One region of the Flavobacterium sp. FlaQc-47 genome, then DNA from elsewhere that is predicted to be linked to it. Evidence: riboswitches for the same ligand, from Rfam matches in the RefSeq annotation. Region 1 holds a riboswitch; each other region holds the start of a gene.
What was found. A riboswitch is a leader RNA that binds a small molecule or an ion and turns the genes downstream of it on or off. The one in region 1 is predicted to bind cobalamin.
Positions count from the first base shown of each region.

Region 2: linked by a shared signal. The riboswitch ahead of ACHRVX_RS04790 (TonB-dependent receptor) and the one ahead of ACHRVX_RS18185 (TonB-dependent receptor plug domain-containing protein) in region 1 are both predicted to bind cobalamin.
Region 3: linked by a shared signal. The riboswitch ahead of ACHRVX_RS04265 (PKD-like domain-containing protein) and the one ahead of ACHRVX_RS18185 (TonB-dependent receptor plug domain-containing protein) in region 1 are both predicted to bind cobalamin.

Region 1 is NZ_JBIPCQ010000005.1:369,593-372,774, reverse strand. It holds gene ACHRVX_RS18195 (adenosylcobinamide-GDP ribazoletransferase) at 1-735, shown strand, start outside; gene cobC (alpha-ribazole phosphatase) at 720-1,253, shown strand; cobalamin riboswitch at 1,321-1,525, shown strand; gene ACHRVX_RS18185 (TonB-dependent receptor plug domain-containing protein) at 1,554-3,182, shown strand, end outside.
Region 2 is NZ_JBIPCQ010000001.1:1,148,956-1,152,137, forward strand. It holds gene ACHRVX_RS04785 (phytanoyl-CoA dioxygenase family protein) at 1-681, opposite strand, end outside; cobalamin riboswitch at 1,125-1,332, shown strand; gene ACHRVX_RS04790 (TonB-dependent receptor) at 1,447-3,182, shown strand, end outside.
Region 3 is NZ_JBIPCQ010000001.1:1,024,617-1,027,798, reverse strand. It holds gene ACHRVX_RS04265 (PKD-like domain-containing protein) at 1-1,604, opposite strand, end outside; cobalamin riboswitch at 1,949-2,177, opposite strand; gene ribB (3,4-dihydroxy-2-butanone-4-phosphate synthase) at 2,294-2,956, shown strand; gene ACHRVX_RS04255 (Crp/Fnr family transcriptional regulator) at 2,960-3,182, shown strand, end outside.

The DNA.
Region 1 (3,182 bases):
AAAAACATAGATCATCATCCTGATTATTTAAATAAGGCAACTCGGTATTTTCCTTTAATTGGCTGGATTGTGGGTAGTATTTCTTTTTTAGCGTTTTATGTTTTTTCCCTTTTTTTATCAATAGAAACTGCGGTAATTATTGCTCTTATTATTTCTGTACTTACAACAGGAGCTTTTCACGAGGATGGTTTTGCTGATGTTTGTGATGGTTTTGGCGGAGGATGGACGAAAGAAAAGATTCTGATAATCATGAAAGACAGTGCCATTGGCGCTTATGGAGCGATTGGTTTGGTTTTACTTTTTTTACTGAAATTTAAATTACTTTCTGAAGCTATTTTACTTTTCAAAGGAGATAATCCTGTTGCACTTTTTCAAATTTATCTCTTGTTTATATCTGCTCATGCTTTGAGTCGGCTTGCTGCGATTTCAATTATATTTACACATGAATATTCTCGTGAAGATGCTTCATCCAAAAGTAAACCCATCGCTAAAAACCATACCTGGAAAGAAATTTCAGGTTCCATTTTCTTTGGATTAATTCCGTTATTAGTTTTATCCTATTTCCAGTATAAATTTATTTTGGCTTTACTTCCTGTTTTTATAATGCGCTATTTTTTGGCGCGCTATTTTCAAAAATGGATTGATGGTTATACGGGAGATTGTCTTGGAGCCACGCAACAGGTTTGTGAAGTTATTTATTATTTAAGTATTCTTTTTATATGGAAATTTATCTAGTTCGTCATACCGAAACCATTTGCGAAAAAGGAGTTTGCTACGGACAATCAGATATTGGTTTAGCGGAACCTTTTGACGCTGTTTTCAAAAATATTATTTCGCAATTACCACAAGAAGCCATTATTTTTTCAAGTCCATTACAACGCTGTTTAATTTTAGCCGAATACATTCAGAATATTATTAAAACAATTTCGTTTAAAAAAGAGGATCGTTTAATGGAAATGAATTTTGGTGATTGGGAGATGAAAAACTGGAATGATATTCCGCCTGAACAACTTAATCCCTGGATGGAGGATTTTGTGAATATTGCTGCTTTAAACGGAGAATCATTTGTTGAATTACATGAAAGAGTTGGTAGTTTTTTAGCTGAAATTCAAAAAGAAATAAATACGCCAATTATAATTGTAGCACACGCCGGAATTATTCGAAGCATATTATGTCATCATACTTTTTTACCCTTAAAAGATGCTTTTAACAATAAAGTAGATTTTGGAGACGTAATAAAAATAGCACTATAAAGATCATTTTGCTTAGAATTTGGCTTAAAAAGTTACATAAATTTGAAAATTCGCTAATTTTAACTTTATCTTTGCACGAAATTAAGGTTGTGTTCATTTCACAAACACATTAAAAGGGAATCAAGTTTTAATCTTGAGCTGTTCCCGCAACTGTAAGCTTAGTTCTGAAAAGAATGTTTGTTGTTAACTACAAAACCACTGGTCGCACTGCGAATGGGAAGGTAAACAACAAAACGCAAGCCAGGAGACCTGCCTTTATAAACAAAATATCGAACTCTCGGGAAAAAGAGTGTAGAAATTATGACTTTAAAAAAACTTTTCGCTTTTTGCTTATTATTGCTGTGCCAAATTATTTGCGCGCAAAGCGATTCTATTACTAAACTGAAAGAAGTTGTCGTTTCTGATGCTAATCTTAAGAAATATTCCAGTTCACAATCGGTTTTAAAGTTTAATGATTCCACTATTACTAAAAATGAAGCTTTACTTACTGACTTACTAAATTTTAATTCTACCATTTATTTTAAGGAATATGGTCGCGGAATGCTTTCGACAGTTTCTTTTAGAGGAACGACTGCATCGCAAACGGCTGTAATCTGGAACGGAATTAATATCAACTCTCAGATGAACGGAAGTACTGATTTTAATACCATTTCATCTTCTGATTATAATTCGATAAGTGTAAAAGCTGGTGGTGGAAGTGTCATTTATGGAAGCGGAGCCGTTGGAGGAACTGTTCATTTAAATAATGATTTAGGATTTTATAAGCGATTCGAAAACAATTTAAAGTTAGATTACGGAAGTTTTAATACTATTGGAATCAACTTTAAAACGAATATTTCGAATGAAAAATGGAGTGCTCAAATTGGCTTTTCTAAAAATAGTTCGACAAACGATTATAAATATCTGAATCAATACAACTGGAAAGGCGAACAGCGCCGGAATCAAAATGGTCAGTACGATATTATTACCCTGAATGCTAATGTTGGTTACAAATTTGATGTAAGAAACAGTCTTAAATTATACAGTCAAACTTCAAATACAGATAGAAACACCTCAATAATATCAGAAACTGAGACTAAAACCAGATATGTAAATGGTTTCAACCGAAACTTATTAGAATACGATGGTGATTTCGGAAAATTTACTACCAATTTAAAAGGTGCTTATATATTTGAAAATTACCAATATTACGGGAATATTTCTTCTAATAATTTTACTTACGGAAAAACAGAAAGCCTTATCACAAAAGCTGATTTAGGTTATCAAATTTCTAAATCAACACAAGCAAATGCCATTTTTGATTATAATAAAACTAAAGGTTACGGAAGCGGTTTTGGCGATCATGTCAGGGAAATCAGCTCAATTGCTTTACTGTTAAAACAAGAACTTTCGGCTGACTGGAAAAATGAGTTGGGTATCCGAAAAGAATTTACCGATAATTATGAATCACCTGTTTTATTTTCTCTGGGATCTTCGTATCAGTTTGGTAAATTATATAATGCAAAATTGAATTTATCCCGAAATTTCAGAATTCCAACTTTTAATGATTTGTATTGGGAAACGGGAGGAAATCCGGATTTGAAACCTGAAAGTTCTTATCAGGCAGAAATTGGAAATGTTTTCACAGTCAAAAACATCTCTTTAACGCAAACCTTTTATTACATGAAAATAAAGGATTTATTGCAATGGATCCCGGGAAATAATGGCATTTGGTCGCCGCAAAATACGGATAAGGTTAACAGCTATGGTGCTGAAACATTATTGAACTGGAAAAAACAATATGGTAAAAATTACTTTGAAGTAAGTGCAACTTACGCTTACACGGCTTCGAAAAATGAAGATACTAAAAAACAGCTTTTTTATGTTCCTTTAAATAAAGTGACAGGATCTGTTTCTTATTCCAGAAACAGAATTTCTGCCTATTATCAA
Region 2 (3,182 bases), on a different contig from region 1:
AACACAATGAAAAGCGCCATCGGCAATGCCACAATCCGTAAGATATAATAATCCCTGGAATCCAAATGTTATGGGCTGTTTCAAACTAATATCCCAATGAAGCGGACTTCCCAAGAAAGTAAATTCCTCCGTTTCGGGCGGATTAAAGCTTACTTTGTCAATCGTTTTGTATATTTTGGTTGAATTATAAAGCTGCTCATATGCTTTTTTTATTCTCGGTGAAAACCTGTTTCTGTTTAATGTTTCATGATCAGAAAAATTAAGCATCAAGCCCTTTTGGTCTTCGTGTCGGTTATACCAAGTTTCTTTTTTGTTCGGATCCATTTTCAGGAAATCCCAAATTGCCTGTTGTGTATCTTCACAATCTTTTTTTGAAATCGCATTTTTTACAATGACATAACCGTTTTCCTTCCAAAACTGAAGATCTTGTTCTGAGAGAACTTCATCTGTGAAATCTTTTTCGTCATTGGTTTTTATTTTCTGTTTGTCGTTGATCCAAATTTTAAAAGATTCAAAGTCAGGTTGCTCAAAATATAAAAATTGCAAAGTATCTTCCATACTAATTCCTAAACGATACAAAGTTTTGATTTCATTGTCCCATGTTTGAGTATTATCTCCGGCAGAAATACTGGTGGGATTCAAAGTACGTTTCCATAAATTTTCAAGGATATTCCAGGGCATAAGTTTTGGCAATTAATGGTTTTTATATTTATTTTTAACATATAGAAACATAGATTTGAGGACTTTAAAAAGTCATTTTACTTTTTTAAAACACACAAACAAACTATGAGAAGAAATATATTTCCTGACGCTATCTCTTTGGCATATGTAAAATCTATGTCCCGATAGCTATCGGGACTATGTGTTCAATTTATTTGACATCTATTTATCCTCGCTCAAAGACGCAAAGACGGAAAGAGAAAAACCTTTTTAACTTTGCCTCTTTGAGCCTTTCTCCAACTATGTCCCGATAGCTATCGGGACTAATGTGTTCGAATGTCTTGTCTAAATAATTCAAAAATAGCACAATTAAAATTCTCTTTAATAAAGTATAAATACCTGATTTAAGAATTCTTCTAAACCATTTCATAAATTATATTATTTAAATTAAGTTTTTATAAAGTACCTTTGCACCAGATTTTGGTCCGCTTTTTTTATAATTTTAAAAAAATCGGTTAAAAGGGAATCAGGTGAAAATCCTGAACAGACCCGCTACTGTAAGTTCTATATAAGTCTTTAAACGTTACTAATGCCATTGTTCGCCACGGCGGATGAGAAGGTTGTTTAAAGATGGAACAAGTCAGGAGACCTGCCACAATCACATAGTTTAAGACTTTCGTGGAATAAAGTTGAACAACAAGAATTGACCTGTTATTGGTATAACGGGATTCTCTCTTATTGCTTTTTGATTAGTACATCCACGAAATTTATTTAATTAAATCAGTGATGTATAATAAAAAATTACTCTTATTTATTTTCCTATTTTCTGCTCCGTTTTTACTTCATTCGCAAGTATCAAACGATAGTTTACGCGTTTTAAAAGAAGTAATTTTAAAAGGGAAACCCTATCAGGAAGTCATTCCCGTGCAAAGTTTATCCGGCAAATTACTTGAAAATTTAGCCAGTCATAACGTAGCCGATGCTTTAAGGTATTTTGCGGGAATCCAGATTAAAGATTACGGCGGTCTTGGCGGACTTAAAACTGTCGATGTCCGTAATATGGGAACACATCATGTAGGTGTTTTTTATGATGGAGTTCAGTTAGGAAATGCACAAAACGGGGTGACGGATTTAGGCAAATATTCCTTAGATGATATGGAATCCCTGACGATGTATAACGGACAAAAAAGCGAAATCTTCCAGTCGGCTAAAGATTATGCAGCGGCTTCAACCATTTATTTGCGAACTAAGCGACCGGTTTTTATTGGAGGAAAAAAGACAAATTTGTTAGTTCGCTACAAAACAATGTCCATTAATTATATCGATCCTTCGTTTAGATGGGAACAAAAACTAAGCGATAAAGTCAGTCTGAGCATAAGTTCTGAATATATAAAATCGAATGGAGAATATAAATACCGCTACAAAAGAAACAATCTTGACGGAACCGTTGCTTACGACACAACCGCGACAAGACATAATAGTGATATTGAAGCCCTGAGATTTGAATCCGGTCTTTACGGAAAAATAAATAATGGTTCGTGGGATGCCAAAGTATATTATTATGATTCAGAAAGAGGAGCGCCGGGAGCAATTGTCGAAAATAAATTTTCTGACGGTTTCAGGCAATACGACAAGAATTTTTTCACGCAGGCAACTTTAATTAAGGATTTTACTGAAAAATATAAATTTCAGGCAAAAGCAAAGTATGCCTATGATTATACGCATTATGTTGCCAGAGACACCACTAATGTTTTAGGTGAAATTGTAACCGAAGGAGCACAATCTGATGATAGTTATTTTCAGCAGGAATATTATGTTTCGGCAGTAAATATGTACAGTATAGTACCAACCTGGGATGTTTCGTTATCTACAGATTTTCAATACAACAGATTAAACGCCACCAGAAAAGGAATCCAGACTTTATTTTCTTTTCCGCAGCGTTATACCGCTTTATTTGCCCTTGCCAGTTCGTACCGTCTTGGGTCTTTCAAAGCTTTAGGAAGTGTTGTAGGAACTCATGTTCAGGAAGAAGTGCGATACAATGCAAAAGCGCCGGATAAAACCGAATTTACTCCTGCTTTATTTCTTGGATATACTCCGTTTAAGGATTATGATTTTAATATAAGAGCATTCGCAAAACGTATTTTCAGAATGCCCACTTTTAATGATTTGTATTATACAATGGTGGGATCCAGTACGCTTCGACCGGAATATATGAATCAGTACGATGTTGGTTTTACTTATAATCTTTTAATTGAAAAAGGCATTCTGGACAAATTATCTTTTCAGGTAGATGGTTATTATACCAATACCAAAGATAAAATTGTGGCAGCTCCAACCGGAAATTTATTCAGATGGATGATGACCAATATTGGGCAGGTAAAAGGACAGGGAATAGAATCTGTAGTAAATCTTGGCATGCACATTGGCACAGTAAACCTGAGTACAAACCTAACGTATACGTATTCACAAAACAGGGATTATACCAAATTTGCAGGTTTGGAATTATCTTCTTACGGAGA
Region 3 (3,182 bases), on a different contig from region 1:
ACTTCTGTAGAAACTTCTCCTAACCAGCCACCTTCGGCACGATTAGAATTATAGACTTTTACAAAATCAATTCCTTTAAGTTTCACCGATTCTCCTTTGGCATTTACAGCCCAATTAATATCGATTTGACCTCTTACATCGGCATTTGCCCAGTTGTCTGTATAACCCCAATCATACGCCGGATTTCCCCAATTGGTTCCAGTTCCTGATTTATCGTAGATATTCGATTTCAGGAAAGTTCCTTTAAAAGTAATCGTACCTGAACTTTTCCACATTGGGTAATAGGTTTGCTTGTGAAACGTATTTTTAGAAATATACCCGCTTTGTCCCTGATTATCTGTCCAGCGAATATAATTAGGTTCGTTTGCGTTTGCAGGTTCTGCATCAGGCTTGTAATACGTCATTTCGTAATTTTTGATTGTGGTTGCTTTTCCATGTTCTGAACCTGCAATTTCAAACCATTCGTCATCTGCTTTTCCGTTACCGTTTGCATCGTAGGAAACCGTTACAATTCCGGGTTCTGCCCAATCTGCAAAGGCGTTTCCTAATACTACAAAGTCATTTCCGTCTTTATTGACAATGGTATGATCGAAACCAAATTGTACATATCCGCCAAATCCACCCAAACTTACCATACTTCCTGCTGTTAAAGCAGTTTCAGCCTTTACACGCATCGTTTCGTCAGTATCTGTGGCTGTTGCTGCCGGCAATGAATTTGTGAATTGTCCCGGAGCAGGCAAAAAGTCAAAAACCTGCGTAATTTTATTGAGGTAAGTTTTATCGGTTACTACCAAAGTAAAACTTTTAGTATTTTCACCCACTCCGTTTTTTGCTTTAAACTCAATAGTATACGTACCGGGAGTTGCAAATACCGAAAATAAATCGGTCGAAGTGGCAACTTCTTCATTGTTTACCAGCCATTTGTATGTTGCTCCCGCAGCATTTGCCAATTGTGGCTGTACTCTGAACCATTGCATTTTAGCAATCGTAAAACCTCCTGTAGGAATTGAAATCGCAATTTCAGGCGGACTGGCAACAATACTTATCGTACGGCCGTCACCAAATGTAAATGTCATGATACCATTGGCAATAGCCACAGCCGTAATTTCTGCTGCGTCTTTTCCTTTTTGTCCAGATGCCGACATTCCGGTATCGACGTCGTTGATAATCCAGTTTCCATTACTTCCAATAGTAATTTTTGGACTATCGCCTTTTTCTCCGTTTGAACCATTTGTACCATTTGTACCATCTGATCCGTTTGAACCATTACTTCCATCTGAACCGTTTTCGCCTTTATCGCCTTTTGCTGATTTTCCGGTGTCAACGCCATCAATCCACCAATTGCCGTTCTCGCCTATTTTTATAAATGATGATGTATTTCGAACTGATAATTTAGTGCCATCGCTCATTGTAATGACATAACTGCCTTCTTTAGTTTCATAACTTACCACATAAAGGCGTTTATTGAGTACATCGAGCAGGTTTTCATATTGTGCCATTCTGTTTTTTAAGTCATTGACATCATTTTTAAGGTCATTAATGTCGTCTTTATAACAGCCTGATAAAAGCAGCATTACGGACAATACGAGTAAAATTTTCTTCATTTTTTAGAATTTTAAGGGTTATTAGTTGTGATTATTTTTCTTAAAAAGGCAAAATGCCCCTGAATACCTGCGCTAATAACTTTCAATTTTAAAATTCCGGTTTATGCCATTTCTATTAAGCATAATTATCTCATAAAGAACCTAAATAATCCCTTTAAGAAATATCTTACGCTTGAAATTCAGGCAATAGTTTGATAAACAAGTTTCATCTGCCACGCCATTTGGGATACTATATATCACAAAAAGGCATAACAAAATATCCTTTTGAAACAGTTATTAACGGAAAATTAAAATCAAATGTTAGTTTGATATTCGTGTTGTCTCAAAGCTCTGGTCCACGAAAGCCTGAAATTATTTGCAGTGGCAGGTCTCCTGACTTATTCCCATTTTGATTGGCCTTCCCACATTAAAAATGCAGTGGCAAAAGATTAGATTGATCACTTAAAAGCATCAAATCTGTCAAAATGTTGCATGGAACTTACAGTAACGGGCTTGTTCAGGATTTGCACCTGATTCCCTCTTCGTCAGCTACATTCGAAAAAATATAGCCAAACCATTGCGGTGGCAAATGTAAAGTAACAAAGGCTTTAAAAAAAATCAAATGCGCGTTTTATTGACCTATATCAAACTTTTGCATCTTAAACAATTCTAGATTTGCTGCTCATTAATTTAAAAATACCAAAAATAAAATGATTGACACACTAACATATCCACTGGAAAAACTTGGCTTAACAAGCACAGAACGTGTAGAAAACGCTTTAATACATTTGCAAAACGGAAAAGGGATTTTATTAACCGATGATGAAAACCGCGAAAATGAAGGCGACTTAATTTTTTCTGCACAACATATGACGGTTCAAAATATGGCAATGATGATTCGGGAATGCAGCGGAATTGTCTGTCTTTGCCTGACGAATGAAAAAGCAGATCAACTGGAATTGCCTTATATGGTAAAGGAAAATACGAGTAGTTTTCAGACTCCGTTTACGATTACAATCGAAGCTAAAAATGGCGTTACCACAGGGGTTTCGGCAACTGACAGACTTACAACTATTAAAACGGCATCAGCAAAACACTCTCACGCATCAGACTTGGCAAGACCGGGACATATTTTCCCATTACGCGCCAAAAATAACGGTGTTCTGGAACGTAACGGCCATACGGAAGGCAGCGTTGATTTGATGAAACTGGCGGGTTTACAACCGGAAGCTGTTTTATGTGAACTCATGAATGAAGACGGCAGTATGGCTAAACTTGACAAAATCATTAGCTTTGCACATCAACACGATCTGGTAGTTTTATCTATAGAAGATATTATTCATTACCGCAAATTCGTGAGAGATTATAAATAAACGATGTTATACGAACAACTTGGTGATTATATAAAAAATCGTATTGAGGTTTCTGATGAAGATCTCAATACGATTTTGTCGCATTTCAAACCTTTAAAACAAGGCAAAAACGACCTTTTGCTTTCGGCTGGACAAACGAGCCAACATACTTATTTTGTGAGCAAGGGCTGCTTAAGAATTTACTTTATTAATGAGGAAGGCAAAGATGTTACGAGATATATTGCAT